Regions from separate parts of the Buttiauxella ferragutiae genome, predicted to be linked through region 2. Evidence: predicted binding sites of a transcription regulator. Region 2 holds the regulator's gene; the other holds the start of a gene.

Region 1 (16,210 bases), 610 kb from region 2:
CGCTTCGGTATGGCGAGTACTTTCCTGGCGGACATCAATGCGCACCAACGGAACGCCGAAGCATTTCACGCGGCGCAAGGTGTCGAGTAACTGACCGTTAGCGATAATGCCCATACCGCAAGCTTGTAGCGACTGGTAACACGCGTAGAGCGGATCCCAAAGCTGTTCGTTTTGCGTCAGTAAACCTTCTGGTTTTGGCAGATGCTGGCCTTTCAGGCGTGCTTCCAGCCAGGCTTGAGTCACCATTAATTGCTGACGAATACCTTTCATGATGCAACGGTACGGCTCTTGTGCGGCGTCCGGGCCTGCAAGTTCGCTCAGTTCAGGCGTGCATTCCACCATCGAAAGCTCAGAAATCAGCACCTGAATATCGCGCAGGAACAGGTCGGTGGCTTTCCAGCGGCTGAGCAACAGCACGTGGCGGGTAATATCGGCGGTCACGTTCGGGTTGCCGTCGCGGTCGCCGCCCATCCAGGAGGTGAATCGTACCGGGACGAAATCGACCGGCAGTTTGTAATTCAGATTGTCTTCGAGTTGCTCGTTCAGTTCGCGCAGGTAGTTAGGAACCCCTTCCCACAGGCTGTTTTCAACTACCGCAAAACCCCATTTCGCTTCATCTACAGGGGACGGGCGGTATTTACGGATTTCATCGGTGTGCCAGGCCTGTGCCACCAGTTGGCGCAGACGGCGCATAATCTGGTTACGTTCGTAATCGGCAATGTCGCTATGGTCGAGTTGTTTCAGGCAGCTGTTTACTTCAACCAGCTTGTGAATCAGGGTGCGGCGGGTGATTTCGGTTGGGTGTGCGGTCAGAACTAATTCTAATGACAGCGATTCAACAGCATCACGAACGGCATCTTCGCTAATATCCGGCTGATTTTTTAATTTTTGGAGTGTCTTAGCGATAACTTCGGGATTGCTGGCGGCTTCGCCATTAGCGGAAATACTGTGATATTGCTCGGCGGTGTTGGCCAGGTTCAGGAACTGGCTGAATGCACGGGCTACAGGGAGTAGTTCGTCATTAGACAGGTTCTGTAACGTGGTGAGCAACTCTTGACGGTTCGCTTCATTGCCCGCTCGTGACGATTTCGACAACTTACGGATTGTTTCTACCCGGTCAAGGATGTTTTCACCTAATGCATCTTTGATGGTATCCCCGAGCAACTTGCCGAGCATACTGACATTACTTCGCAAAGCGGAATATTGTTCGTTCATTGTAGTCCCACACACCCCATCTTTTTATGTAACTTAATTTCACCCGTGAAGGTTCAACACCGTCTTTATAAAGCCACGTAAGTTATCATTCGTCAATTGCTACGAAATCGTTTCAGCAAACGAATAAATGGCGCTAATTCATGAAATTTAATTACTAACTTCGTGGATAAGCGTTTCTTATGAGGATCCGCTAAAAAGCAGCCGAAAAAGGGGGCAAAACCCCCTGAATCGCTATTTTTCAATGCCAGCAAAAATGATGCACAACCTGTGTAATGAGTTTGCGAGTTGGCTCGATAAACCGTGTTTCGAGGTATTCGTCCGGCTGGTGTGCCTGGTTTATAGAACCTGGCCCCAGAACCAGCGTCGGGCAAATGGTCTGAATAAATGGCGCTTCGGTGCAGTAGTTCACCACTTCTGTTTGCGCGCCCAATAATTTTTCGACCACTTGTACTAGCTGGTGGTCTTTGGCGCACTCATAGCCCGGAATCGGCGGGTGAAGTTCAGAAACTGTCAGGCGGCCTGGCCATTTCTGGCTTACCGGTTCCAGCGCTTCGTTAAGCAAACCGTTAAGATCATTTAACGTAAGGCCCGGAAGCGGGCGAATATCCATATGCAGTTCACAACAGGCACAAATACGGTTGGCGGCATCGCCACCGCTGATATGGCCGAGGTTTAGCGTTGGATACGGCACGGTGAAGGCATCGTGGTGATAACGCTCTTTCAGCGTGTTTTTCAGCGACATGATGTGGCCGATTGCGTCGTGCATCAGTTCGATAGCGTTCACGCCCCGAGCGGGATCGCTGGAGTGACCGGACTGGCCTAGAATGCGAATCGCGTTAGAGATATGGCCTTTGTGGGCGCGCACTGGCTGCAACGAAGTCGGCTCACCAATAATGGCGCAGTCCGGGCGTATGCTGGTGTTTTCAGAGAAATAGCGTGCGCCCGCCATAGTCGTTTCTTCATCGGCGGTCGCCAGAATATAGAGCGGCTTTTTAAGCGTCGTCACATCCACATCGCGCAGCGCATCGAGAATAAAGGCGAAGAAACCTTTCATATCGGCAGTGCCGAGGCCGTACAGTTTATTTTCATGTTCGGTCAGCGTGAACGGATCGCGTGTCCAGCGGCCATCGTCGAACGGAACGGTATCCGTGTGACCCGCCAGCAACAACCCACCGGCACCGGTACCGGTGCTCGCCAGCATATTGAATTTATTACGTGTACCTGGTACGGGTTGTATTTCGACATTAAAGCCAAGATCGCGGAACCAGCCCGCCAGCAAATTGATTAAAGACTGATTGCTCTGATCCAACGCACTGTCGGTAGCGCTGATGGAAGGGGTGGCGATCAATGCGCGGTAAATCTCGATAAAAGGAGGTAATTTCATCTTCACTGTTGACAGGCCTTAGCTCAGGTTGGTATACATAATCATGCAGTAATATTGAATAAAAATACATTATTACCTGCCGCGATGGAACCCCTGGTTCCGGTGGATTGAACCACGTCGTTGTACGTTGGGTGATGGCTTTCAGCTGACACCTTTAGCAGACACAACCTAAGAAGGTGTACAGCCGAGATGTTGAATACGCTGATTGTTGGTGCCAGCGGTTATGCAGGCGCAGAGCTTGTGACCTATTTGAATCGCCATCCTCATATGAACATAACCGCTTTGACGGTTTCAGCGCAAAGTAATGACGCAGGAAAATTGATATCTGATTTGCATCCGCAATTAAAAGGTATCGTGGACATGCCGTTACTGCCAATGTCGGATATCAGCGAATTTACCGATGGTGTGGATGTTGTTTTTCTTGCCACAGCCCATGAAGTCAGCCATGACCTGGCACCGCAGTTTCTTGCGAAAGGCTGCGTTGTCATTGACTTGTCCGGTGCATTCCGCGTCAACGATGCTAAGTTTTATCAACTCTATTACGGCTTTACGCATCAGCACCCTGAATTGCTGGAGCAGGCGGTTTATGGCCTCGCGGAATGGCAGAGCGACAGAATAAAAGAAACCAGTTTAATTTCTGTGCCAGGCTGCTATCCAACGGCCTCCCAACTGGCGTTAAAACCTCTGATTGAAGCGGGTTTGCTGGATTTAAACCAGTGGCCGGTGATTAACGCAACCAGCGGTGTGAGCGGTGCAGGGCGCAAAGCGGCGATCTCTAACAGTTTCTGCGAAGTGAGCCTGCAACCGTATGGCATTTTTAATCATCGCCATCATCCAGAAATTGTCACGCATCTCGGGACTCCAGTGATTTTCACTCCACACTTGGGCAATTTCCCGCGCGGGATTTTGGCGACCATTACTTGCCGCCTGAAAGCCGGGGTGACCCAGCAGCAAGTCGCCGAGGTGTTTAATCAGGCTTATCAAGATAAACCGTTAGTGCGCCTGTATGACAAAGGCGTGCCAGCACTGAAAAACGTGGTTGGCCTGCCGTTCTGCGATATTGGTTTCGCAGTGCAGGGCGAGCATCTGATTGTCGTCGCGACCGAAGATAACCTTCTGAAAGGCGCGTCGGCCCAGGCTGTGCAGTGCCTGAATATTCGTTTTGGCTTTGCCGAAACGCAGTCTCTTATTTAATCGGCTGGGTGAATGATGAATCCATTAATTATCAAATTAGGCGGCGTACTGCTGGATAGCGAAGAAGCGCTGGGGCGCTTGTTTACCGCGCTGGTGAACTATCGTCAGGCCCATCAACGTCCGCTGGTAATTGTTCACGGTGGTGGCTGTGTGGTTGATGAGCTGATGAAAAAGCTCTCCTTACCGGTGACCAAGAAAAACGGCCTACGTGTTACGCCTGCTGACCAGATTGACATTATTACCGGTGCGCTGGCGGGTACGGCGAACAAAACGTTGTTGGCGTGGGCCAAAAAACATGACATCAATGGTGTCGGTCTTTGCCTCGGCGATGGCGACAGCGTCACGGTGACCAAACTCGATGAAGCATTGGGCCATGTCGGCCTTGCAAAGCCAGGTTCAGCTAAGCTGATTACCACGCTGCTGGATTCCGGTTTCCTGCCGATTGTTAGCTCTATTGGCGTTACCGCTGAAGGCGAGCTGATGAACGTCAATGCCGATCAGGCCGCTACGGCACTGGCTGCCACGCTCGGCGCGGATCTCATTCTGCTGTCAGACGTCAGCGGTATTCTGGATGGCAAAGGGCAACGTATTGCGGAAATGACGGCGGCAAAAGCCGAGCAGTTGATCGCTCAAGGCATTATTACCGACGGCATGATTGTTAAGGTTAACGCGGCGCTGGATGCAGCACGTACGCTGGGTCGCCCGGTGGATATTGCGTCATGGCGTCACGCGGAGCAGTTACCTTCTTTATTTAACGGCGTGGCCATTGGCACCCGTATTCTGGCTTAGTTTTGAAAGGATAAGACAATGCAAAATCACGGCATCAAAAAAATCGTTCTCGCTTATTCTGGCGGCCTTGATACTTCAGCCATCATTCCATGGCTGAAAGAAAACTACGGCGGCTGTGAAGTGGTCGCTTGTGTGGTGGATATCGGCCAGGATCGTGAAGACCTGAAAGGTGTTGAGCAAAAAGCACTGCGCTCTGGCGCAACTGAGTGTTATGTCGTTGATGCGCGTGAAGAATTCATCAGCGATTACGTCTATCCAGTATTGCAGACTGGCGCACTGTACGAAGGCAGCTACCTGCTGGGTACGTCTATGGCGCGTCCGCTGATTGCGAAAGCACTGGTTGATGTCGCCACTAAAGTGGGCGCCGATGCGCTGTGCCACGGTGCGACCGGCAAAGGTAACGACCAGGTCCGTTTCGAATCCACCTGGGCTGCACTGGCTCCACATCTGAAAGTGGTTGCACCATGGCGTGAGTGGGATCTGCGTTCCCGTGAAGCGTTGCTGGATTACCTGAAAGAGCGTGATATTCCGACCACCGCGTCACTTGAGAAAATCTACAGCCGTGATGAAAACGCATGGCACATCTCGACTGAAGGCGGCGTGCTGGAAAGCCCATGGAATGCACCAAACAAAGATTGCTGGGTGTGGACTGTTGACCCTAAAGAAGCGCCAGACCAGGCAGAGCAAGTGACGGTTACTGTTAAGCAAGGCAAAGTGGTTGCGGTTAACGGCGAAACCATGACGCCTTATCAGTGCCTGGAAACGCTGAATAAGATTGGCTCTAAACACGGCATTGGCCGTATCGATATCGTAGAAAACCGTCTGGTGGGGATTAAATCCCGTGGCTGCTACGAAACCCCAGGAGGCACCATTATGATGGCGGCACTGCGTGGTGTTGAGCAGTTGGTTCTGGATCGCGATAGCTTCAAATGGCGTGAGCAACTGGGCCTGGAAATGTCTTACGTGGTTTACGATGGCCGTTGGTTCGCGCCGTTGCGTAAATCTTTGCAGGCATCAGCTGAATCGCTGGCAGCAGAAGTGAACGGCGAAGTGGTGCTGGAGCTGTATAAAGGCCAGGTTACCGCGACGCAGAAAAAATCTCCTGACAGCCTGTACAGCGAAGAGTTCGCGACCTTTGGTGAAGACGAAGTGTATGACCATAGCCACGCGGGCGGCTTTATCCGTCTGTTCTCGCTGTCGTCACGTATTCGTGCACTGAACGAACTGAAGAAGTAATCAATAGCCTCCCTCTCCTGGGGGAGAGGGCCGGGGTGAGGGCGTCTGTAGTCAAAATTTCCCCTCACCCTAACCCTCTCCCTTAGGAGAGGGGATCAGAATGGTTTAACTCTTCTCATTCAGAGAAGGGAACAAAAGAATTTAATGGAGCATCAATATGGCACTTTGGGGTGGACGTTTTACTCAGGCAGCAGATCAGCGGTTCAAATCGTTCAATGACTCATTACGTTTTGACTACCGACTGGCTGAGCAAGACATTGTCGGTTCTGTTGCCTGGTCCAAAGCGCTGGTTACCGTTGGTGTTCTGACCGTTGCTGAACAACAGGAGCTTGAGCAAGCGCTTAATTTCCTGCTTGAAGAAGTGCAGGCGAATCCGCAAGCCATTCTTGAGAGCGATGCGGAAGATATTCATAGCTGGGTGGAAGGGAAGCTCATCGATAAAGTTGGTGCGTTGGGCAAGAAACTCCACACGGGCCGTAGCCGTAATGACCAGGTCGCCACCGACCTTAAACTGTGGTGCAAAATGCAAATCAGCGAATTGCTGGGGGCGACTCGCCAATTGCAACAGGCGCTGATTGAAACCGCTGAAAACAATCAAGATGCCGTGATGCCGGGTTACACGCACTTGCAACGTGCGCAGCCAGTGACGTTTGCGCACTGGTGCCTGGCTTATGTTGAAATGCTGGCGCGTGACGAAAGCCGTTTACAGAGCACGCTCGAACGCCTGGACGTTAGCCCTTTGGGTAGCGGCGCACTGGCAGGCACGGCTTATGAAATCGACCGTGATCAACTGGCGGGCTGGTTAGGTTTTACCTCGGCCACCCGTAACAGCCTCGATAGCGTGTCCGATCGTGACCACGTCCTGGAACTGCTTTCTGACGCGTCTATCGGCATGGTTCACTTATCGCGTTTTGCTGAAGACCTGATTTTCTTCAACACAGGTGAAGCGGGCTTTGTTGAGTTATCTGACCGCGTGACATCAGGTTCTTCCCTGATGCCGCAGAAGAAAAACCCAGATGCGCTGGAGCTTATTCGTGGCAAATGTGGCCGTGTGCAGGGTGCGCTGACTGGCATGATGATGACCCTGAAAGGTCTGCCGCTGGCGTACAACAAAGACATGCAGGAAGACAAAGAGGGCTTGTTTGACGCGCTTGATACCTGGCTCGATTGCCTGCATATGTCCGTGTTGGTTCTGGATGGCATTCAGGTGAAGCGCCCACGTTGTAAAGAAGCTGCCGAGCAGGGTTATGCCAACGCAACTGAACTGGCTGATTACCTGGTCGCGAAAGGGGTTCCTTTCCGTGAAGCGCACCACATTGTGGGTGAGGCCGTAGTGGAAGCGATTCGTCAGGGCAAGGCGCTGGAAGCTTTGTCGCTCGCCGATTTGCAAAAATTCAGTGCGACGATTGGTGACGATGTTTACCCGATTCTGTCTTTGCAATCTTGCCTGGATAAACGTTCAGCCAAAGGCGGCGTGTCTCCGAAACAGGTAGCACAGGCGATTGTCGACGCGAAACAGCGTCTGGTTTAACGTTATCTGCAAGATAAGAAGAGCCTGGCCTTGTGCCGGGCTTGTTTGTTTATAAGGGATAAAAAAAGAGCGGACATAATGTCCGCTAAATGATTCACGTTGGCTTCAGTAGGTCATTCGGAGAACTGAGTTCTCACAACACATTCCAGAGTCGTAGATGGTTTGTGCTGTTGATGGCTATTATTGAACATCAATGGTTGATAGGGATAATCGTTCGTTGCTATGATTTCTATCGCCATGGTCTATCATGGCGCCGGAGGATAGAGAATGAATATTCGTGATCTTGAATACCTGGTGGCGTTATCTGAACATCGTCACTTTCGCCGGGCAGCGGATGCCTGCCACGTCAGTCAGCCAACGCTGAGCGGCCAGATTCGTAAACTTGAAGATGAGCTCGGCGTAATGTTGCTTGAGCGCACTAGCCGAAAAGTATTGTTCACTCAGGCAGGTTTACTGCTGGTGGATCAGGCGCGTACTGTGCTGCGCGAAGTTAAAGTCCTGAAAGAGATGGCGAGCCAACAAGGCGAAGCGATGTCCGGGCCGCTACACATTGGTTTGATCCCAACCGTTGGGCCTTATCTGCTGCCGCAGATTATCCCGATGCTGCATAAAACTTTCCCCAAACTAGAAATGTATCTTCACGAAGCGCAAACCCATCAACTGCTTGCGCAGCTTGATAGCGGCAAGCTTGATTGTGCGATTCTGGCTTTGGTGAAAGAGAGCGAAGCGTTTATTGAAGTACCGTTATTCGACGAGCCGATGATGCTGGCGATTTATCAGGATCACCCATGGGCCGATCGCGATCGCGTCCCGTTGTCTGATTTAGCGGGTGAAAAGCTGCTGATGCTGGAAGACGGGCATTGCCTGCGCGATCAGGCGCTGGGTTTCTGTTTTGAAGCGGGTGCAGACGAAGATACGCATTTCCGTGCAACTAGCCTTGAAACGCTGCGTAACATGGTTGCGGCAGGCAGTGGAATTACATTATTACCTGCGCTGGCCGTGCCGAATGAGCGTTGCCGTGATGGTGTCGTCTATCTGCCATGTTATAAACCAGAACCGCGCCGGACTATCGGCCTGGTTTATCGTCCGGGTTCTCCGCTGCGTGGTCGCTATGAGCAACTCGCAGAGGCCATCCGTACACACATGGATGGCCATTTTGAGCCAGCGTTAAAACAAGCGGTTCAAGCCGTTTAGTGCCGCAACCCGATAGGCTTCCGCCATGGTCGGGTAGTTGAAGGTGGTGTTAACAAAGTACTCAATCGTGTTGCCGCCACCTTTCTGCTCCATAATCGCCTGGCCGATGTGAATAATTTCAGCCGCGCGCTCACCGAAGCAGTGAATACCTAAAATCTCTTTTGTCTCGCGATGGAAGAGAATTTTTAGCGTACCCACGTTCATGCCAACAATTTGTGCACGAGCCAGGTGCTTGAACTGAGCCCGTCCTACTTCGTACGGCACTTTCATCGAGGTCAATTGCTGTTCGGTTTTGCCGACGGAGCTGATTTCCGGAATGGTATAAATACCGGTCGGAATATCTTCAATCAGATGAGCAGTTGCTTCGCCTTTGACCATCGCTTGCGCGGCAATTCGCCCCTGATCGTAGGCCGCAGATGCCAGGCTTGGATAACCAATCACATCGCCCACGGCATAAATATGCGGCTGTGCAGTCTGGTACATGCTGTTGACCTTCAACAGACCACGGCCATCCGCTTCCAGCCCGACATTTTCCAGTGACAATGAATCGGTATTACCGGTGCGTCCGTTGGCATAAAGCAGGCAGTCAGCTTTCACTTTTTTGCCTGATTTCAACGAGACAATTACACCATCTTCCACACCTTCGATTTTCTCGAACTCTTCGTTGTGGCGAATAACGACACCGCTATTCCAGAAGTGATAAGAGAGCGAATCGGACATCTCTTGATCGAGAAACGCCAGCAGGCGATCGCGGGTGTTAATCAAATCAACCTTAACGTTCATGCCACGGAAAATCGACGCATACTCGCAACCAATTACCCCAGCACCATAAATAATGACGTGGCGTGGTTCGTGGTGCAGGTTAAGAATGGAATCGCTGTCGTACACGCGTGGGTGGCTGAAATCGACTTCTGGTGGACGATAAGGGCGTGAACCACAGGCGATAATAAATTTATCGGCGGTGATCATTTCTACCGAGCCATCGTGGCATTCCAGCGAGATGGTGTGTTCATCTACAAAACGTGCATCGCCCTGCAGCATCTCGCAGCGGTTGCGCTCGTAGAAGCTCTGGCGCATGCGAGTTTGTTGGTTAATAACGCTGTCGGCGTGATTAAGAATGTCGGCGAAGGAAGAACGGAGAAGATGGGTGTGGTCGCTGTATAAAGGGTTTTGATTAAATTCGATAATGCGGCTGACGGCGTGGCGGAGAGCTTTCGAGGGGATGGTTCCCCAGTGGGTACAACCGCCACCCACATTATGGTAGCGCTCGACGACAGCTACCCTTGCTCCAAGTTTCACCAGCCCCATTGCAGCGCCTTCGCCGCCAGGACCGGAACCAATTACTATTGCGTCATAATCGTAGGTGTGTGACATGGTAAGGCTTACCTGTTCTTATACATAAAAGCAACACGATGGTAACATCAACGCCGGGATAACCCAATTGTCGTTGTGCTTTTTACTGCGTAACGCGAGGAGGGTCGCGTAAACAATCATTCACAATCCTGTATAAAAGCAGTTAAGTTATTCTCTGGTATAGTGCGGGCTCGATTTAAGGGATTCAGGCAACATGATGGGTGTAAGAGCGCAACAAAAAGAAAAAACCAGGCGTTCTCTGGTAGAAGCCGCGTTTAGCCAGTTAAGTGCTGAACGAAGTTTTGCCAGCCTGAGTTTGCGCGAGGTCGCTCGTGAGGCTGGTATTGCGCCAACATCGTTTTATCGCCATTTCCGTGACGTTGATGAGCTTGGGCTGACAATGGTCGACGAGAGTGGACTGATGCTGCGCCAGTTAATGCGCCAGGCCCGCCAAAGAATTGCCAAAGGAGGAAGCGTAATTCGTACCTCCGTCTCAACATTTATGGAATTTATCGGTAATAATCCCAACGCGTTCCGTTTGCTTTTACGTGAGCGTTCTGGAACGTCAGCCGCATTTCGTGCCGCCGTCGCGCGTGAAATTCAGCACTTTATTGCGGAACTTGCTGATTATCTGGAACTCGAAAATCGTATGTCGCGCAGCTTTACTGAAGCGCAGGCAGAAGCGATGGTGACGATTGTTTTTAGTGCTGGTGCCGAAGCGTTAGACGTCGATGCCGATCAGCGTCGTCAGCTTGAAGAGCGTCTGGTACTTCAGTTGCGCATGATTTCCAAAGGTGCGTATTACTGGTATCGCCGGGAGCAAGAAAAAATGGCATTGGCTCAAATATCTGAAGAGTGAATGAAGGAAGGGCAATGAAACAGTTACAAGATAGAGGTACGCTCGGGTTAGCGTTTATTGCAGGCCTTGCGATCAACGGAACGTTTGCCGCAGTGTTCAGCTCGGTTGTGCCGTTTTCCATTTTTCCAATTATCGCGCTGGTGCTGACGGTGTACTGTTTGCATCAACGCTACCAAAACCGCACGATGCCGGTGGGTTTGCCAAGTATCGCAGCGGCTTGTTTCGTGTTGGGCGTGTTGCTGTATAGCGCAGTGGTACGCGCTGAATATCCAGCTATTGGCTCCAACTTCTTGCCAGCGGTACTTTCGGTCGCATTGTTGTTCTGGATTGGTATTAAAATCCGCGCTCGTAAATCCCAGGTGACGGAATAGCAGCCTGCTCTAAAACAAAAACGGACGCCGAGGCGTCCGTTTTGCTATTTGCGTGTTAGCCACACACCGCATTCCATATGGTGCGTGTACGGGAATTGGTCAAATAGCGCCAGCCGTGACACGTTATGGGTTTCGCTTAATGTTTCCAGGTTCTCGCAAAGGGTTTGCGGGTTGCAAGAGATATAAAGGATGCGCGGATACGCCTGCACCATCTTCACGGTGTCAGCATCCAGGCCGCTGCGCGGTGGATCGACGAAAATGGTTTCGCACTGGTAGCTTTTCAGGTCGATACCTTTCAGGCGGTTAAACTCGCGCACGCCATTCATCGCCTGGGTAAAATCTTCCGCGGCCATACGAATGATTTGCACGTTTTCAATTTCATTCGCTTCAATATTGTATTGCGCGGCAGCAACAGACGGCTTGGCGATTTCAGTTGCCAGCACGCGATTAAAGTTACGCGCCAGTGCCAGCGAGAAGTTACCGTTACCGCAATACAGTTCCAGCAGATCGCCTTTTGAACCGTGCGTGGCATCCAGCGCCCATTCCAGCATATGAACATTCATCGCCGCGTTGGGTTGCGTGAAACTGTTTTCCACCTGGCGATAAATCATCTCTTTACCGGCAACAGTCAAACGCTCATCGATGAAATCCTGATCCAGCTCGATTTTGGTTTTGGTCGCACGGCCAATTAAATGAACATTGAAACCCTGAGCCCGCAGATTGTCGCGCAGTGCTTCAGCGTGTTGCTGCCACTCTTCACCCAATTTCCGGTGGTAAAGCATCGAGACAACCGCCTGGTTGCTCATCGTCGTCAGATAATCAATCTGGAAGAGTTTGTGGCGCAGGGCTGGGATGTCACGTACACCGTCGAGCATCGCAGGCATCAATGCATTGATCAGCGAACTAGCTGCCGGGAAGCTGTTGACCCGAATACGTTGTTTGGTCTGGCTTTCAAACATGATGTGGTACAGGTCGTCTTCATCATGCCAGATACGAAATTCAGCACGCATCCGATAGTGGCTGGTTGGCGAACGGAACACCTCCGGCGCTGGTGCTGCAAAAGGGACCATCATGCTTTGCAAGCGGGCGACTTTTTCGGCCAGTTGCGCGTCGTACTGTTCAATTGGGAGATGTTCGGGAGTCATGAGCTGCTACCTGTTAATAAAGTCAAACTACGCGGCGATTGTAGGGAATAGGTTGATGATGTCCAGTGCTGTTGCATTTTGATGTGTCTGGACAATCTTATTAACAAAATCGTAGCATAGCGCTTCCGGCCTTTTTACATGAGTTAAAAGGGAACCCAGTGCAACTCTGGGGCTGACGCGCAGCGGTAAGGAACGGTGGGATGAGCGCCAAGTGCAGACACTGCTAAACAAAGCGGGAAGTCATCATCCAGTAGTCACACACCTCCAAGCCCGAAGACCTGCCGGTATACGTCGCAATCTGCATAACTATCGCGTGCTATCGGTTATGTCTGCGGCATCCTTATTGGAAAGCGGATGCTTATTAAAATGATGGTAAAAAAACTTTCGCTGCTTACGGCTCTGTCCGTAACGGCTTTTTCAGGCTGGGCGCAAGACAGCAATTCTGACGATACTCTGGTGGTAACGGCCAACCGTTTTCAGCAACCCGTCAATACCGTTCTGGCGCCAACTGATATTGTGACCCGGGAAGAGATCGACCAATGGCAGGCAAAATCGATGAACGATGTCATGCGTCGTTTACCTGGCGTCGATATTGCTCAGTATGGTGGTCTTGGGCAGAGTTCTTCAATGTCTGTCCGTGGCACCAGCGCCAGCCATGTATTGGTGCTGGTGGATGGTATTCCGCTTGCCCGCCCTGGCATTTCCAACTCCTCGGATGTTAGCCAAATCCCGATTTCTTTAGTGCAGCGCGTGGAATACATTCGTGGCCCACGTTCCGCGGTTTACGGTTCTGGCGCGATTGGCGGCGTGGTTAACATCATCACGCAGAGCGATGAAGAAAAGTCGCAAATCAATGCGGGTGTGGGTTCGGATAGCTATCAGCAATATGACGGTACCTGGCGCCAGCGTTTTGGCGATACGGTAGCGACAGTGTCTGGCTCATACGAAACCACTAAGGGTTTTAACGTTCAGCCGCATTCTACTTATAGCGGTGATAACGATAGAGATGGTTACCGTAGCAAAAGCTATTGGGCTGGCCTGGAGCATAAGTTTAGCGAGGAGTTTGACGGCTTCTTCCGTACTTATGGCTATTCCAACAACAGCGATTACGATTTAGGTGCGCCTCCTTATACTCCGGCGTATAGCGCAGACGAGCATCAACTCTATAACCAGAACTACGATGCGGGCCTGCGTTTCCATTCCGGGATTTACTCTTCGCAGCTGTTGGCGAGCTATCAAAAAGTGAAGGACTATAACTATAGCAGCGTGTATGGCCGCTATAACGACGGTACGACGCTCGACTATATGACCCAACGCAACGTCCAGTGGGGTAACAACTTTGTTGTCGGGAATGGCTCGATCAGCGCAGGTATTGACTGGCAGCAACAGCGTCTGACTTCTTCTGACACAGTCATGTCTGACAGTTATAACCGTGATAACACGGGCGTCTACTTGAGTGGTCAGCAGCAGTTTGGCGATGTGACCCTGGAAGCTTCAGGTCGTGAAGACCACGACGAGCAATTCGGTTGGCACGGTACATGGCAAACCGCGGCTGGATGGGAATTCGTTGAAGGGTATCGTGCGACAGTTTCTTATGGCACGGGTTTCCTTGCACCTTCCCTCGGGCAACAATATGGCTCCACGCGCTTTGGCATCGACTCCAATCCAAATCTGAAACCAGAAGAATCCAAGCAATGGGAAGCTGGGCTTGAAGGATTAACCGGTCCTGTGGACTGGCGTTTGTCTGCTTATCACTACATGATTGAAAATCTGATTACCTACTACTCCGATCCGGTCACTTATGACGGGTCTTATGACAACATCAAATCTGCGACTATCAAAGGACTGGAATGGGTCGGTAGCGTGGATACTGGCATCTTTACTCATAAGCTAACGTTGCAGTATATGGATCCGCGTGATGACCAGAGTGATGAAGTGCTGGCTCGCCGCGCTAAGCGCCAGGCTAAGTACCAGCTCGACTGGGTGATGTTTAACGTGAATATGGATGTAGCGTGGCAGTATTACGGCAAACGCTACGACAACAACACCTCTGCTTATAACCCGACTCAGCAAATTTTGCCGAGTTATAGCACAGTTGATGTAGCGGCTTCATATCCGGTCACCTCTCATCTCACTGTTCGTGGTAGAATCGCCAACCTGTTCGATAAAGATTACGAGACGGTTTATGGCTATCAAACCCCAGGACGGGAATACTATCTCTCTGGCAGCTATACCTTCTAATACACGTCCCACCGTACTGGTTTTTGACTCCGGTGTCGGTGGGCTTTCTGTGTATGATGAAGTCCGGCAGCTTTTGCCTGACCTGCACTACATTTATGCTTTCGACAACGTAGCATTCCCCTACGGCGAGAAAAGCGAAGAGTTCATTGTTGAACGCGTAGTTGAAATTGTTACTGCGGTTCAGGAACGCTACCCACTCGCACTCGCCATCATCGCCTGTAATACGGCAAGTACCGTCTCACTTCCCGCTCTGCGTGAGAAATTCGCATTCCCTGTGGTGGGCGTCGTTCCTGCTATTAAGCCGGCAGCGCGTTTGACGACTAACGGCGTTGTAGGTTTGCTGGCGACTCGCGGCACTGTTCGCCGCCCCTATACTCACGAACTGGTCGCACGCTTTGCGTCGGAATGCAAAATCGAAATGCTCGGTTCGGCAGAGCTGGTGGAATTAGCGGAAGCCAAGCTGCATGGTCAGCCTGTAGATCTTGAGGAACTACGCAAGATTCTTCGTCCATGGCTGCGAATGAAGGAGCCGCCAGATACCGTGGTATTAGGTTGCACCCATTTCCCTCTATTAGAAGAAGAGTTGCTACAAGTCTTACCCGAAGGCACAAGGCTGATAGATTCCGGTGCTGCGATTGCTCGCCGTACTGTATGGCTTTTAGAGCATGAATCTCCGCATGCAGTATCTTCTGATGAGAATATTGCATTCTGTATGGGGCTGACTCCTGAGATTGCACAATTAACACCCGTTTTGCAGCGTTATGGCTTCCCAAGACTAGAAAAACTGGCTGTTCGTAGCAATTTTGAATAAAAAATCGACGGTTGAAATAAAAATTGAAAATAGGGGTTGTCAGCCTCCAGAAAATCCCTATACTGCGCCTCCACTGACACGGCACAACGGCTTACAAACCGGCCCGTCAGCCAGATGAAAAGCGAAAATAAACGCTTGACTCTGAAAGAGGAAAGCGTAATATACGCCACCTCGAGTTAGCAAGCGAAAGCGCCTGACTCACTGCTCTTTAACAATTTATCAGACAATCTGTGTGGGCACTCGCAGGATTGATATCTCAGATACCTTCGGGTATCAAAAAAATATCAAGTCTTGAAGAGTGACCAAGCAGTAATTCATTTAGTTGAATTATTACGAAAGTTAATTTTTGAGCACCGCTTCACGAGTTGAAGCAAATCAAGCTTTTAATTGAAGAGTTTGATCATGGCTCAGATTGAACGCTGGCGGCAGGCCTAACACATGCAAGTCGAGCGGTAGCACAGGGAGCTTGCTCCTGGGTGACGAGCGGCGGACGGGTGAGTAATGTCTGGGAAACTGCCTGATGGAGGGGGATAACTACTGGAAACGGTAGCTAATACCGCATAACGTCTTCGGACCAAAGAGGGGGACCTTCGGGCCTCTTGCCATCAGATGTGCCCAGATGGGATTAGCTAGTAGGTGAGGTAATGGCTCACCTAGGCGACGATCCCTAGCTGGTCTGAGAGGATGACCAGCCACACTGGAACTGAGACACGGTCCAGACTCCTACGGGAGGCAGCAGTGGGGAATATTGCACAATGGGCGCAAGCCTGATGCAGCCATGCCGCGTGTATGAAGAAGGCCTTCGGGTTGTAAAGTACTTTCAGCGAGGAGGAAGGCGTTAAGGTTAATAACCTTGGCGATTGACGTTACTCGCAGAAGAAGCACCG
Region 2 (16,210 bases):
GGTGAGTGGTTTGCGGCTGGTTTTGCCGCACCTCGATGCCTGGCGTCCAGCGCTGCTCGAAAAAATTGAAGCCATGACGGGTACCCCCGTCGATGCCAGCCAGATCCAGGCCAACTGGGAAAACTATGGCCCAACGCTTGATGTCCGCGATATCAAAGCGGGCTTGAAAGATGGTGGTGAGATGAGCGTGAAACGTGTCACGTTGGCGCTCGATCTCTGGCAAAGTATTTTGCACGCCCGCTGGCAGTTCCGTGACCTCACTTTTTACCAATTGCAGGTGCGCACCAATACCCCGTTAAGTCGAAATAAAGGGGATAGCAAACTCGAGCCGGGTAAAATCAGCGATCTCTTTTTACGCCAGTTCGATCACTTTGATCTTCGCGACAGTTCCCTGAGTTTCCTGACGATTTCCGGTCAGCGCGCCGAACTCGCCATTCCACAACTCACCTGGCTTAACTCCAAAAACCGTCACCGCGCCGAAGGGCTGGTCAGCTTATCGAGCTTTAACGGCCAACACGGCGTGGCGAAAGTACGCATGGATCTGCGTGACGAAAATGGCTTATTGAACATCGGTAAAGTCTGGCTACAGGCTGAAAATGTTGATATGAAACCGTGGCTTGGTCGTTGGATGGAAGACAATATCGACTTGCAGACCGCTGAGTTCACCCTCGAAGCCTGGATGGATATCAAAGCGGGTGATATTTCAGGTGGCAACGTCTGGTTGAAGCAAGGTGGTGCCAGCTGGGCTGGGAAAAACACCGGGCATCAGATGTCGGTTGATAATTTGATGGCACGTGTCAATCGTTCTGCTGCGGGCTGGGATATTGCCATTCCATCGACCAATATCACCCTTGATGGTAAAACCTGGCCCAAAGGTTCTTTATCACTGGCGTGGGTTGCTCCGCAAAATGTTGGTGGAAAAGAGAGTACGCGCAGCGATGAGTTACGTGTACGTGCCACTAATATGGAGCTGGAAAGCTTCACCGGTTTGTTACCGATTGCAGAGAAGATTTCACCGGATTTCGGTGAAATCTGGAACACGCTGCAACCACGCGGGCACATTGATGTGCTGGCCGTGGATATTCCTCTTCAGCAGACCGAAAACACTCGTATGCAAGGGCGCTGGAAGGACGTTAGCTGGAAGCAATGGAAAATGTTACCCGGCGTCGAACACTTCTCGGGGTCGGTCACCGGTGGTGTCGGGCACGGGCAGCTTAATGCGCAGGTTATTGACGCCAAAATGCCATACGTGGGCGTATTCCGTGCCCCGCTGGAAGTTGAACGAGCCGTTGCCACGCTCGAATGGCAAAAGAATGCCGCAGGTTTCCAGCTTGATGGCAAAAACCTGGATGTGAAAGCCCGTTCTGTCTGGGCTGCGGGTGACTTCCGCTACTATCAGCCGACAGGCGATGAACCCTGGCTGGGGATTTTAGCCGGAATTAGTACGCATAATGGCGGTGATGCCTGGCGTTACTTCCCTGAAAACCTGATGGGAAAACAGCTGGTTGATTACCTCAGCGGTGCGATACAAGGTGGCGAGTCCGATAACGCGACGCTAGTGTATGGCGGCAATCCGCGTCTTTTCCCTTATGTGCATAACGAAGGTCAGTTCCAGGTCTACGTCCCGCTGTATAACGCTAAATTTGCCTTCCAGCCTGACTGGCCAGCATTAGACAACTTGAATATTAGTCTGGATTTCATCAATAACGGTTTGTGGATGAAATCGGATGAAGTGAAACTGGGTGGTGTGACCGGGCGTAATCTGACGGCAAATATCCCGGATTACAAAAAGCAAAAGCTGTTAGTCGATTCTGACATCACTGGCCCGGGCAGTGCGGTTGGGCCGTATTTCAAAGAAACTCCGCTCAAAGATTCGCTGTCTGCTGCACTGGATGAACTCCAGATTGGCGGCGATGTGAATGCTCGCTTACATCTGGATATCCCGCTGAACGGTAAAATGACTACCGCTTCGGGCGATGTTCAACTCAAGAACAATACCTTGTTGATTAAACCGCTCTCCAGCACGTTGAGTAACCTGAGCGGTAAGTTCAGCTTTGTGAATGGTGATTTGCAAAGTGAACCGTTAAAAGCCACCTGGTTTAACCAACCGATTGGCATTGATTTCAATACTAAAACGGGCGTGAAAGACTACCAGATTGGCGTCAATTTGCTGGGCGACTGGCAGCCGACAAAAATGGGTATCATCCCTGAACCCATCAGCAAAGAATTGAGTGGCAATGTCCCGTGGAAAGGCGATGTAGCAATTACGCTTCCTTATCGCGGAGAACCGAATTACCAGATCAACGTCGCCGCAGACTTGAAAAATGTGAGCAGTCACTTACCTGCTCCTGTCGATAAATCAGCGGGGCAAGCGCTACCGTTGAATGTCGCGGTGAAAGGAAATCTCGATAGTTTCGATCTGACGGGTAACTCCGGTGCGAAAAATCATTTCTCCAGCCGTTGGCTACTGAATAAAAAGCTCACTCTTGACCGGGCAATTTGGGCAACCAATAGCCAAACCGTTCCTCCATTACCTGATAACTCCGGCTTAGAACTGGATCTTCCGGCGATGGATGGTGCGCAATGGTTGGCGTTGTTTAGCCATGGAGCGGTGGAAAGCGTGGGGAACTCGGCATCATTCCCAACTAACGTCACACTGCGCACGCCTTCGCTGACGTTTGCTGGCCAGCAATGGAACAACCTGAGTCTGGTTTCCCAGGCCATTACGAATGGCACGCGCGTCGAAGCGCAGGGGCGTGAAGTGAATGGCTCGTTGACGATACAAAACAATGCACCGTGGCGTGCAGCAATCAAGTATCTCTATTTCAACCCTGACTGGGGTAATAGCAAAGCCAAATCGACCAGTGCTTCACCGTTGGAAGGCAATGAAGCGATTGATTTCCGTGAATGGCCTGATTTACAACTTCGCTGTGGCGAGTGTTGGCTTTGGGGGCAAAAATATGGCCGTATTGACGGTGATTTCGCCGTCAAAGGAAACACGCTACAACTGGAAAACGGGTTAATCGATGCCGGATTTGCAAAGCTTACCGCCAGCGGTGTGTGGGTGAATAACCCGGCAGAAGAACGCACGTCTTTAAAAGGTAAACTACACGGCAAAAAACTTGATGCTGCGACCAACTTCTTTGGCGTCAAAACGCCGATTCAAGGCTCATCGTTTGATGCAGACTATGATTTACACTGGCGTGATAAACCGTGGCAGCCGCAGCTTGCCTCATTAAACGGTATTCTTCATATCAAATTAGGCAAAGGGCAAATTGCTGATCTGGGTACAGGCCACGCCGGACAATTGCTGCGTTTAGTCAGTGTCGATGCGTTGATGCGTAAACTGCGTTTCGACTTCAGCGACACCTTTGGTGAAGGTTTCTACTTTGATTCCATCCGTAGTACCGCCTGGATTAAAGACGGGGTTCTGAACAGCGATGATACGCTGGTGGACGGACTGGAAGCCGATATTGGCATGAAAGGCTCGGTCGATTTAGTTCAGCGTCGACTTGATGTTGAAGCTGTTATTGCACCAGAAATTTCTGCCACCGTCGGCGTGGCAACGGCATTCGTGGTGAACCCAATCATCGGTGCCGCGGTATTCGCCGCCAGCAAAGTGTTAGGGCCGCTATGGAGCAAAATATCTGTACTGCGCTACCACATCACAGGATCGGTCGATAAACCGCAAATCAATGAAGTGCTCCGCCAGCCAAGGCTGAAAGAGGCTAAGTGATTTGACGTGCGCGGTTAATTGCCGCAAGCTCAATAGATATGCCTTTAGGGCACCCAACTTGTTTGTAAAAAGAGTAGCGAAACGATGAGTCTGAACCTGGTAAGTGAGCAGTTGCTGTCTGCGAATGGCTTAACCCATCAAGATCTGTTTTCCATTTTGGGACAATTGTCCGAGCGCCGACTCGACTACGGAGATCTCTATTTCCAGTCCAGTTATCACGAATCCTGGGTGCTGGAAGATCGCATCATTAAAGATGGTTCTTACAACATCGATCAGGGTGTTGGCGTGCGCGCCGTGAGCGGCGAGAAAACCGGTTTTGCCTATGCCGACCAGGTCAGCTTGTTGGCACTGGAACAAAGTGCTCATGCCGCACGAAGCATCGTGCAGGAAAAAGGGAATGGCCGGGTTCAAACATTAGGTGCCGTGCAGCATAGCGCGCTCTATACCAGTGCCGACCCTCTGCAAAGCATGACGCGTGAAGAGAAACTCGACATCCTGAAACGCGTTGATAGCGTTGCCCGTGCGGCAGACGCCCGCGTCCAGGAAGTGACTGCCAGCCTGACGGGCGTTTATGAATTGATTCTGGTCGCGGCAACTGACGGGACTCTGGCGGCTGACGTTCGCCCGCTAGTGCGCTTGTCTGTCAGCGTTCAGGTTGAAGATAACGGCAAACGCGAGCGCGGCTCAAGTGGCGGCGGCGGTCGTTTCGGTTATGAATATTTCCTCGAAACCGTTGATGGTGAAGTTCGTGCAGATGCCTGGGCGAAAGAAGCAGTGCGTATGGCTTTAGTGACCCTTTCTGCGGTGGCAGCACCAGCAGGCATGTTCCCGGTAGTGCTTGGCGCGGGCTGGCCAGGTGTTTTGCTGCATGAAGCGGTGGGGCACGGTCTTGAAGGTGATTTTAACCGTCGTGGCACTTCCGTGTTCAGTGGCCAGATAGGCCAATTGGTTGCTTCAGAATTGTGTACTGTTGTCGATGACGGCACCATGGCGAACCGCCGTGGCTCTGTTGCAATTGACGATGAAGGTGTGCCTGGCCAATACAACGTATTGATCGAAAACGGTGTGCTGAAAGGCTACATGCAGGACAAACTCAATGCTCGTCTGATGGGCGTTGCGCCAACCGGTAATGGTCGTCGTGAATCTTACGCGCATCTACCGATGCCACGCATGACCAATACCTACATGCTGGCGGGCAAATCGACTCCACAAGAGATTATCGAATCGGTTGAATACGGGATCTACGCTCCGAACTTTGGCGGCGGGCAAGTGGATATCACCTCCGGCAAGTTTGTGTTCTCAACTTCTGAAGCGTATCTCATCGAAAATGGCAAAGTGACCAAACCAGTGAAAGGCGCAACGCTGATTGGTTCCGGTATTGAAACTATGCAGCAGATTTCTATGGTCGGTAACGATCTGGCGCTGGATAACGGTGTCGGTGTCTGCGGCAAAGAGGGGCAGAGCCTGCCTGTCGGTGTCGGCCAGCCAACGCTCAAAGTCGATAACCTGACGGTTGGCGGCACAGCGTAAAACAATGACAGCCGGGTTTACTCCCGGCTGTTTTCTATCGCACGTCCTTTCTTATCTCGTACCCCTTGATAGAGGTGCGAAACCTTCACGAAATATTCAGTCAGGTAGTTAATGCAGACCTGTACTTTCAACGGCAACTTATCTTTTTCCGTATACAACGCGTATACCGGACGCGGGTCGGATTGATAACTCGGCAGTAAGATCTCAAGCGTTCCGTCATTGATCTCATCGATCACCCACATCAACGGGACATAAGCGATACCAGCCCCCACTTTTAGCCAGCGACTTAATGTCATAGGATCATTGGTCACGAAGCGCCCTTGCGGGATCATCCGCGTCGTCAGCCCTTCAGGTGCTATCAACTCGAATTCATTATGCGGACGAATGCTGTATTCCAGCCACGAGTGACTGGCAAGATCGGCCGGCTTTTCCGGCGTGCCATTTTGCTGGAGATAACTTTTGGCGGCGCAAATCACCATCGGCATCGATCCGAGCCGTGTCGAGAACAGACTGGAATCCTGTAAAGCACCTACACGAATCACTACGTCCAGACCATCAGCGATCAGGTCGGGCGCGGGAATGCCTGTCACCAGATTAACCGTTAACTCGGGGTACTCTTTGAGCATCTCGGCGGTCATGGACGCGAGGACATTTTGTGCCATAGTTGAAGAACTGCCGATACGCAGCGTACCAATTGGCGTGTTGTTAAAAGCGTAGAGTTGCTCATGCACCTCTTGCGCTTCGTGCAGCATCTTGCGGCAGCCGAGGTAGTAGATTTTACCGGCCTCAGTCAGCCCGATGCTACGCGTGCTGCGGTTTAACAGCTTTACCTGTAACTCATCTTCAAGTTTGGAAACGGTTTGGCTGATGGACGATACGCTCATTTCCAGCTGCCTGGCCGTTGCGGTAAAAGAGCCAAGCTCGACCACTTTGGCAAACACCGACATGCGTTTAAGTCTTTCCATTGTTCACTCTGGCTTAAAAGTGATTTAGATCACACATTATAGATAACCCGCTAACAATTACGTTAATATATTATTACTAACACCACCCGTATCAGTCGTTAGCGCAGCATTTCTGGCAGCTCCTGGGTTGGTGTCTTCCGAATTTTCTGCAAGGTTAACATGAGTCTATTTCCCGTTATCGTGATATTCGGTCTTTCTTTTCCGCCGATATTCTTCGAGCTAATTCTTTCGCTGGCGCTGTTCTGGTTGGTTCGCCGTCTGCTGACTCCGACGGGAATTTATGATTTTGTCTGGCACCCGGCATTATTTAATACAGCGCTTTATTGCTGCCTGTTTTATCTAATCTCGCGCCTGTTTGTTTGAGGTTGATGTGAAAGCACTTACAAGAAAAATGACCCGCACGGCCATCACACTGATTTTGGTGCTGCTGGCTTTCATCGCTATCTTCCGTGCCTGGGTGTTTTATACCGAATCCCCGTGGACGCGTGATGCCCGCTTCACCGCAGATGTTGTCGCGATTGCTCCGGACGTATCGGGTTTAATCACTGACGTTAAAGTCCATGACAACCAACTGGTAAAGAAAGATCAGATTCTCTTCACCATCGATCAGCCACGTTATCAGAAAGCCCTGGAGCAAGCCCAGGCCGATGTCGCTTATTACCAGGTTTTGGCCGGGGAGAAACGCCGTGAAGCTGGGCGTCGTAATTCACTGGGCACCCAGGCGATGTCACGGGAAGAAATTGACCAATCTAACAACGTGCTACAAACCGTTCTGCATCAATTAGCAAAATCCGAAGCAACCCGTGATTTGGCTGCATTGGATTTGCAACGCACGATTATCCGCGCGCCTGCTGATGGTTGGATAACCAACCTGAATGTCTACTCTGGCGAGTTTATTACCCGTGGTTCCACGGCGGTAGCGTTGGTAAAACAGGGTAGTTTCTACATTCTGGCCTACATGGAAGAGACCAAGCTTGACGGTATTCGCCCAGGTTTCCGGGTACAAATCACGCCACTGGGCAGTAATCGCGTATTACGCGGCACGGTTGATAGCATTTCTGCCGGGGTGACTAACGCCAGCAGCACCAAAGATGCAAAAGGGATGGCGACGGTTGATTCCAACCTGGAATGGGTGCGTCTGGCGCAGCGTGTGCCCGTGAGAATTCGTCTTGATGATCAGCAAGCTAACCTTTTCCCGGCGGGAACCACGGCCACGGTTGTCGTGACTGGCGATAAAGACAGAGATATCAACCACGATTCGGTATTCATTAAATTCATGCATCGTTTGCGTGAGTTCGGCTAAGCATAGGCTGACATGTATTTCATCTCGCACTTACATTTACGCTTTGCCTTCAAGTTGGCTTTTGCCATCGTGTTGGCGGTGTTTGTTGGTTTCCATTTTCAACTGGAAACTCCGCGCTGGGCGGTGCTAACTGCGGCGATTGTAGCGGCTGGCCCGGCGTTTGCGGCTGGCGGTGAACCCTATTCAGGGGCGATTCGTTATCGCGGAATGCTGCGTATCATCGGTACTTTTATTGGCTGTATTGCCGCGCTGTTAATCATCACTTCAATGATTCGTGCACCTGTTGTGATGCTGTTGGTATGCTGTATTTGGGCTGGTTTTTGTACCTGGATTTCCTCGCTGGTTAAAGTTGAAAATTCCTACGCCTGGGGGCTTTCTGGCTACACGGCGTTAATCATTGTTATCACCATTCAAGCCAACCCGCTTGTCACCCCACAATTTGCGGTCGAGCGGTGTAGTGAGATTGTGATTGGTATTGTTTGCGCGATTCTTGCCGATTTAATTTTTTCCCCGCGTTCCATTAAGCAAGAAATTGATCGTGAGGTGGATAACCTGCTGGTGGACCACTATCGCCTGATGCAGTTGTGTATTGCTCATGGTGACAAAGAGGAAGTTGATAAGGCCTGGAGTGGCCTGGTGCGCCGCACTACCGCTCTGGAAGGGATGCGCGGGAATCTCAATATTGAATCCTCACGCTGGAATCGTGCTAATCGCCGCCTGAAAGCGATCAACTCGCTCTCGCTAACGCTTATCACCCAGGCTTGCGAAACATTTCTGATTCAAAACACGCGTCCGGAATATATGACTCAGGAATTCCGTATGTTGTTTGAGTTACCTGTAGAAACCGCTGCTGATGTTCATAAGCAGGTGAAAGTTATCCGCAGAGCCATTTCATACACCGGCGATAAAAATACACCCGCCACAATAAGCAGTTGGGTAGGCGCGTTCAGCCGCTATCTGTTGCTAAAACGTGGCGTTATCAGCAACACCCGTATTAGCGCGGTGGAAGAAGAGGTTTTGACCCAGGAAGTGGTCATCAAAGTGCAGTCTGCAGAAGGGCATCACGCGATGATAAACTTCTGGCGTACCACGATTTCCTGCATTCTTGGCTGCTTATTTTGGTTATGGACAGGCTGGACATCGGGCAGTGGTGCGATGGTTATGATTGCCGTTGTGACGTCGCTGGCGATGCGTTTACCCAATCCGCGCATGGTGGCGATTGATTTTCTGTACGGTACCATTGCCGCTTTGCCGCTCGGTGCGTTCTATTTTTTAGTGGTGATTCCGTCGACTCAGCAAAGTATGTTGCTGCTGTGCATCAGCCTTGCATTGCTGGGTTTCTTTATGGGCATTGAAGTACAAAAGCGCCGCTTAGGGTCGATGGGGGCATTGGCAAGTACCATCAATATTATCGTTTTAGATAACCCAATGACGTTTCATTTCAGCTCGTTTTTGGACAGTGCATTGGGGCAAATAGTGGGTTGTTTCCTGGCTATGATGGTTATCTTGCTTATCCGCGATAATTCAAAAGAGCGAACGGGCCGCACGCTGCTTAATCAATTTGTTTCTGCGGCAGTTTCTGCGCTGACCACCAACAAAGCGCGCCGTAAAGAAAACCATCTGCCAGCACTCTATCAGCAGCTTTTCTTACTGCTCAATATGTTCCCGGGTGATATCGATCGTTACCGCCTGGCGCTGACATTGATTATCGCGCACCAGCGATTACGTGATGCACCGATCCCGGTGAATGATGATCTCTCAGCATTCCATCGCCAGTTGCGAAACACGGCTGATAAGCTTACTTCGGCATCAAGTGATGATAAAAAACAGCGCTACTTCAAACAATTATTGGAGGAGCTGGATATTTACCAGGAGAAATTGCGTGTTTGGGAGGCGCCGCTACAAGTCACCGAACCGGTGAAACGGCTGGCGCATGTGTTGCATAAATACCAGCATGCCCTGATAAATGCCTAACCCGAGCCGACGCCTGCGTCGGCTTTTTTGTATCTATACTTATTGGATGCGCAATTCATAACGGGAGAAAATTATGACAAATCAGGCACTCCAGGATAGTGAATTATTTAACACGGGTTATCTGGTCAATGGTGAATGGCACAAGCTGAACGAAACCTTCGACGTTCTCAATCCTGCCACCGGTGAAGTTGTCGCTAAAGTCGCAAAAGCAGGCAAAAAGGAAGCTGAAGATGCGATTTCCGCAGCCGCTAAAGCTTTTCCTGCATGGCGTGCAAAAACCGCCAAAGAACGTTCAACCATCCTCTACCGTTGGTTCCAGTTAATTATTGAGAACAAAGCCTGGCTCGGGCGCTTAATGACCACCGAACAAGGCAAGCCGCTGAAAGAGGCGGAAGGTGAGGTTGAGTACGCCGCAAGTTTTATCCAGTGGTTCGCTGAGCAGGCCAAACGGGCAAATGGTGAAATTATCCCTCCAGCCAAACCTGGATCACGCATTCTGGCAACCCGCGAGCCAATTGGTGTTGTCGCGGCAATTACTCCGTGGAATTTCCCCATGGCGATGCTGACACGCAAACTCGGCCCGGCGCTTGCTGCGGGTTGTACTGGCGTGATTAAACCAGCTAACAACACACCACTATCAGCCTTTGCCTTACTGGCGCTGGCAAAAAAAGCCGGGGTACCTGATGGGGTATTAAATGCCGTCGCAGGGAACACGCAAGAAATTAGCGACGCGATAATGGCGAGCCACGCGGTTCGTAAAATTTCGTTTACCGGTTCTACGGCAGTTGGCAAAACATTAGTGCGCAACGCCGCGGAAACCATGAAGAAAGTGTCGATGGAATTAGGCGGTAATGCGCCTTATATCGTCTTTGATGACGCGGATATCGACGACGCAGTGAAAGGGGCCATTGCTAACAAATTCCGTAATGCAGGCCAGGTCTGCGTTAGCGTGAATCGTTTCTTTATTCAGGACGGTGTTTATGACCAGTTCGTGAATAAACTGGCCGATGCGGTTAAGGCACTGAAAGTCGGTAACGGCCTGGAAGAGGGCGTAGTTGTCGGGCCATTAATTGAAAGATCCGCAGTCGATAAAGTGCGTGAGCATATCGAAGATGCTATCGCGCAAGGTGGCAAAGTGCTGGTGGGAGGTAAGAGCCATGCGTTGGGGGGCAACTTCTGGCAGCCCACGGTGATTGTCGATGCCAGCGATGAAATGAAACTGGCACATGAAGAAACCTTCGGGCCACTCGCTGCTTGCTTCCGTTTTAAAACGGAAGGGGAAGTTATTGAGCGGGCGAATAATACGCCATTTGGTTTGGCGGCATACTTCTATACTCAAAATCTATCGCGTGTATTCCGCGTTTCGCAAGCACTTGAAAGTGGGATGATTGGTATTAACGAATGTGCGGTGTCGACTGAGTTGGGGCCGTTTGGCGGAGTGAAAGAGTCTGGACTAGGGCGAGAAGGCTCGGTACTGGGCCTGGATGAGTTTCTGGAAGTCAAAACCTTGCATATTGGCGGGCTGTAGAAGCTCAATAGATAAGAGCGCTCTGGTTAAGGTGGCAAGTAATGAAAAAATACACCTTTGATTTTAGTCAGATAGAAGATCAGCCGGGATTCTATCGTCACTTTATCCAGGTATTTCAACTTGAGAAAAAACAGGTTCACGATCTCGATAGTTTATGGGATGTCGTCGTTGGAGGCATCTTACCTCTCCCGGTGGAAATAGAATTTGTTCACCTGCCGGAGATGCAAAGACGGCGCTACGGGGCGTTGATTTTGCTTTTCGACGAAGCAGAAGAGGAACTGGAAGGGCAATTGCGTTTCAACGTGCGTGGTTAATCACGATTTTAGGGCATAAAAAAGCCCCCGCGAGCGGGGGCAAAGCCGTCAGTTTTGACGACGAGGGTTTATTTATACAGTTCAGCGGTGGCATGCCATGCATCGCCACTACGTGCTTCGGTAATACGATATGCCGATGCACCTTCTTTAGTCGCTTTCTGTGATAATTCCTGACGCATATCCATTGGTGCACTGCCAACCTGGCTGACAGAAATGCTACCCATAGATTGCATGTTTTGTGCTTGTTCGCTGTTTACCTGATGTGCGGCTGCGTTAGCGCCGAAAGAGATAACAGAGAAAAGGCTCAGTGCTGCGATAGTTAATTTGGTTTTCATAATCTTTACTCCTGAATGGTTTTCTCAACGACCGGAAGGGCTAAACTGCTTTATTGTTCTTGGGGCCGTTGTCTGGATTATCGTTGTATTGCTTTTGCTTATTGCTACCGGGCTGTTACTTGTATAGCTCTGCTGTTGCATGCCATTGGTCGCCAGTACGGGCTTCAATGATGCGGTAAGAAGAAGCGCCTTGCTCTTCAGCTTTCTTATTCAGCAACTGGTGCATGTCCATCGGAGCACTACCGACCTGGCTGACAGACACTGAACCCATCGCCTGGCGGTTTTGTGCCTGTTCGGTATTAATAGATGTCGCTGCAAAAGCGCCGAATGACAGCATCGAGAGCAGGCTTGCGGTAACTAAAGTTGATTTCATGTTCATAATTTTCGCCTCGTCGTATTCTTTTATTGGGGCCTTCATTTCGTGACCCTCATCACAAAGTCAAGTATACACTAATAACCTACAAAATTAATACCACGCTAATTATTCTCTATGAAACTTTACAATAATAGAGGCTTTTTATATTACGTAAAGTTATTAAAATGAGTCTTTTATTGCTGATTTTTTGTTAAATATAAGTAAAAACAATGAGATGCCATGAATTGGCTTTTTGTGCGATTCATCACATAACCGGCTGATGAGAGAGATGTTTAGATTTGGGGAAAGCCTAAATAAGGGGATTTACGTATAAACGATGACAGCCAGGGGATTGTTATGAAGGTGTTATTCCCGCCGTACTGACAGCGGGAATACGGAAGTAATGCTTACAGCTCTTGTTCGAACAACACCAAAATTGCTTCATACAATTCTTTTACAGTGAAGTCCCTTGCCGGGGTGGTAAAGATGGTGTCATCACCAGCAATAGTGCCCAAAATACCTTCAGCTTTACCTAACGAATCCAGCAAACGTGCAATTAACTGTGCCGCCCCTGGGCTTGTGTGGATAACAACAACGGCATCGTTGTAATCAATATCCAGTACCAGGTTTTTCAGCGGGCTGGACGTTGTTGGCACGCCAAGCTCGGCTGGTAAGCAGTACACCATTTCCATTTTGGCGTTGCGGGTACGCACCGCACCAAACTTGGTCAGCATACGAGAGACTTTGGATTGGTTGATGTTTTCGAAACCATCATTTTGCAAAGCATGAACGATTTCACCTTGAGAACTGAATTTCTCTTCTTTTAATAATGCTTTGAACGCTTTGACTAATTCTTCTTGTTTTGAGGAAATACGCATATATCACCCATGTTCAGGTCAACGAAGATAACATTATTATGCATTTAAATGAATTGTTATGCAAATTATTGGCTGGGTGAAGGCCTGAAATAATGTTATGAAAGAGGCGGATATTATCAAATTTTGTTATCGAGAAACATGCCTTCGTCACGACTCTAAAATAAGATGCCAAGTAAACTAAATGTTATCAAAATGATGTTGTTTTGCTGCGGATGGAGGGGTAATGTAACCGCCGTTGATGTGACAACATCAGGTTGTGACCGGGCGCTAAGGCGTCGTTTCCACCCGGCGAGTAAATGCAGCAGTAACGTTTCAGGAATGCTCAACCTCGCAATCCTAAAGCGGGAAGATTGTAATTACCCCTTCCCTGGATTATGGTCGCCACCGCATGGAGTTACGGCACCTATTTGCTAACCATAATAAGGAGTTTAGGATGAAAGTTGCAGTCCTCGGCGCAGCAGGCGGTATTGGCCAGGCGCTTGCCCTTCTACTCAAGACCCAACTGCCTTCAGGTTCAGAACTCTCCCTGTATGATATTGCACCGGTAACCCCTGGTGTTGCAGTCGATCTGAGTCATATCCCTACTGATGTGAAAATCAAAGGTTTCTGCGGTGAAGACGCAACACCTGCACTGGTTGGTGCAGATGTCGTGCTGATCTCTGCGGGTGTGGCACGTAAACCAGGTATGGATCGTTCAGACCTGTTTAACGTCAACGCGGGAATCGTGAAAAATCTGGTTCAACAGATTGCTAAAACTTGCCCGAAAGCCTGTATCGGTATTATCACAAACCCAGTGAATACCACCGTTGCGATTGCTGCGGAAGTGCTGAAAAAAGCAGGTGTCTACGACAAAAACAAACTGTTTGGCGTGACTACGCTGGACATCATCCGCTCCAACACCTTTGTTGCGGAACTGAAAGGCAAACAGCCGACTGATATCGAAGTTCCTGTCATTGGCGGCCACTCCGGTGTGACCATTCTGCCACTACTGTCGCAGATTCCTGGTGTTAGCTTCACCGAGCAAGAAGTTGCTGACCTGACTAAGCGTATCCAGAATGCTGGGACCGAAGTTGTAGAAGCTAAAGCGGGTGGCGGATCTGCAACCCTGTCAATGGGCCAGGCAGCTGCGCGCTTTGGTCTGTCAATGGTTCGCGCGCTGCAAGGCGAAAGCAATGTGGTTGAATGTGCGTACGTTGAAGGGAATGGCGAACACGCTCGTTTCTTCTCTCAGCCATTGCTGCTGGGTAAAAACGGTATCGCAGAGCATAAATCTTACGGCAAACTGAGCGCTTTCGAGCACCAGGCGTTGGAAGGGATGCTGGATACTCTGAAGAAAGATATTACCCTTGGCGAAGAGTTTGTTAACAAATAAACCCTGAGCTTTAGAGATAAAAAAACCGGAATGTAGATTCCGGTTTTTTTTCGCCTGCGACTTATTAGTTTGTCGCGGGGTATTCCTGAATCGTGACTTGTAGCGTCAGCTTCTTATCTTCACGCATCACTTCAACTGGAATGACAGAGCCTGGACGAATCTCCGCCACCTGATCCATGGTGCCCAAAGCCGAAATTGCGGGTTTGTGGTTCACAGAGATAATCACGTCGTTAACCAGCAGGCCTGCTTTAGCCGCCGGGCCGTCAGGTGTCACTTCGTTAACGATAATTCCCTGAATCTGATCAATGCCGGTTGCGGGGCCATGTAATGGCGTTATCTCGCGCCCGCCAATCCCAATGTAGCCACGAATCACGCGGCCATCGCGAATCAGCTTATCCATGATTTTGGTGGAGAGCTGTGTTGGTATGGCGAAGCCAATACCTTCAGGGGTTTCACCATCGTTACTTTTATCAAACGACAGGGTGTTGATACCCATCAGTTCGCCCAGCGAGTTAACCAATGCGCCGCCTGAGTTACCGTGGTTGATTGAAGCGTCAGTTTGCAGGAACGACTGGCGGCCGGACGGGCTCAGGCCGATACGACCGGTAGCACTGATGATCCCCTGTGTAATGGTCTGCCCGAGGTTATACGGGTTACCAATCGCCATGACGACATCACCAATATGCGGTACGCGCTTATTGTTGATTGGAATCACCGGGAGGCTGGTGGCATTAATTTTCAGCACGGCCAAATCGGTCAGGCTATCAGAACCCACAAGTAACGCTTCAAAAACGCGACCATCTTGCAGAGCAACGATAATTTGCTCGGCATCATTAATGACGTGTTTGTTGGTAATGATGTAGCCGCGCTCATCCATGATGACACCAGAGCCGAGAGTGCGAATTTGTAACTGGTTACTGGCATTGCTGCCGACACTGCGGTTGTAAACGTTGACCACAGCAGGCGCAGCACGACGCACCGCTGAGTTGTAGCTCAGCGGTGTTTCGTCGGCACTGTCAAAGTTCGAGGGCGCTAAGGGAATGATTTTCTGGCGAAGCGTTGGCATCGTTACCAACAACAATCCCGCCACAATCAGGCCAATCACCACCGAGCGTAATATCTTCAGAAACATGTATTTGAGTTAGTCAATGATAAACCGGAAGCAGAATAGCATGAGTTAATCGGACATCGTACCGCGATGTCCGATTACTGAGCAGATTAGCGCACTAACAGATAGAGACTCTCTTCACCGCGTGCAATATGCAGCGCAATTACGTCTGGTTTGCTTTCCAGCACCTTACGCATCTCGGCAATGCTTGTGACCTTCTCGCGATTAACGCCAATGATAAAATCATCTTTGTGCAAGCCGGCTTGCGCAGCTGGTGTGCCTTTTTCAACGCTATCCAGTTTGATGCCTTTAGTGCCATCTTTTAACTGACCGTCGCTCAACGTTGCACCTTGCAACGCAGGCATGACCAGTTCCGCGTTGGCAGAGGATGCGGTACTTTTATCAAGTGTCACGCTCACTTCCAGTGGTTTTCCGTCACGCAGCAAGCCAAGTTTCACCACCGTTCCAGGCTCCGTTGTGGCGATTTTGGCACGTAGCTCGGCAAAACTACTGATATTTTTGCCATTCAGACTGGTAATTACATCACCGGCTTTTACGCCTGCTTTATCTGAACCCGATTGAGGTAATACTTCGCTGACGAACGCGCCGCGCTGGGTGGTCAGATTAAATGCTTTGGCAATATCAGCACTCATTTCTGTGCCTTTAATGCCCAACATGCCGCGCTTAATTTCGCCAAACTCCATCAATTGTTTCGCCAGGGTTTGCGCCATATTACTCGGAATAGCAAAGCCGATACCGACGCTACCGCCACTTGGTGCAAGGATTGCCGTGTTAATACCAATGAGCTCGCC

Evidence for each region. The regulator ArgR, encoded in region 2, controls arginine synthesis, uptake and breakdown. The targets are predictions, from matches to a motif close to ANTGAATAAAAATACANT.
Region 1: the regulator ArgR is predicted to act here: its motif matches at 2,653-2,670, upstream of argC (N-acetyl-gamma-glutamyl-phosphate reductase).

The regions. Positions count from the first base shown of each region.
Region 1 covers NZ_CP093332.1:5,145,689-5,161,898, reverse strand. Annotated here, with positions in the region: gene ppc (phosphoenolpyruvate carboxylase) at 1-1,215, opposite strand, end outside; gene argE (acetylornithine deacetylase) at 1,454-2,605, opposite strand; gene argC (N-acetyl-gamma-glutamyl-phosphate reductase) at 2,789-3,793, shown strand; gene argB (acetylglutamate kinase) at 3,806-4,582, shown strand; gene MNO13_RS23710 (argininosuccinate synthase) at 4,601-5,818, shown strand; gene argH (argininosuccinate lyase) at 5,976-7,349, shown strand; gene oxyR (DNA-binding transcriptional regulator OxyR) at 7,617-8,543, shown strand; gene sthA (Si-specific NAD(P)(+) transhydrogenase) at 8,517-9,917, opposite strand; gene fabR (HTH-type transcriptional repressor FabR) at 10,111-10,755, shown strand; gene MNO13_RS23685 (YijD family membrane protein) at 10,770-11,126, shown strand; gene trmA (tRNA (uridine(54)-C5)-methyltransferase TrmA) at 11,171-12,271, opposite strand; cobalamin riboswitch at 12,381-12,571, shown strand; gene btuB (TonB-dependent vitamin B12 receptor BtuB) at 12,641-14,512, shown strand; gene murI (glutamate racemase) at 14,457-15,323, shown strand; rRNA gene MNO13_RS23665 (16S ribosomal RNA) at 15,708-16,210, shown strand, end outside.
Region 2 covers NZ_CP093332.1:466,669-482,878, forward strand. Annotated here, with positions in the region: gene yhdP (AsmA2 domain-containing protein YhdP) at 1-3,736, shown strand, start outside; gene tldD (metalloprotease TldD) at 3,821-5,266, shown strand; gene aaeR (HTH-type transcriptional activator AaeR) at 5,284-6,231, opposite strand; gene aaeX (p-hydroxybenzoic acid efflux pump operon protein AaeX) at 6,391-6,594, shown strand; gene aaeA (p-hydroxybenzoic acid efflux pump subunit AaeA) at 6,602-7,534, shown strand; gene aaeB (p-hydroxybenzoic acid efflux pump subunit AaeB) at 7,547-9,508, shown strand; gene MNO13_RS02215 (NAD-dependent succinate-semialdehyde dehydrogenase) at 9,582-11,036, shown strand; gene MNO13_RS02220 (barstar family protein) at 11,078-11,350, shown strand; gene yhcN (peroxide/acid stress response protein YhcN) at 11,419-11,685, opposite strand; gene yhcN (peroxide/acid stress response protein YhcN) at 11,801-12,064, opposite strand; gene argR (transcriptional regulator ArgR) at 12,448-12,918, opposite strand; gene mdh (malate dehydrogenase) at 13,352-14,290, shown strand; gene degS (outer membrane-stress sensor serine endopeptidase DegS) at 14,355-15,422, opposite strand; gene degQ (serine endoprotease DegQ) at 15,509-16,210, opposite strand, start outside.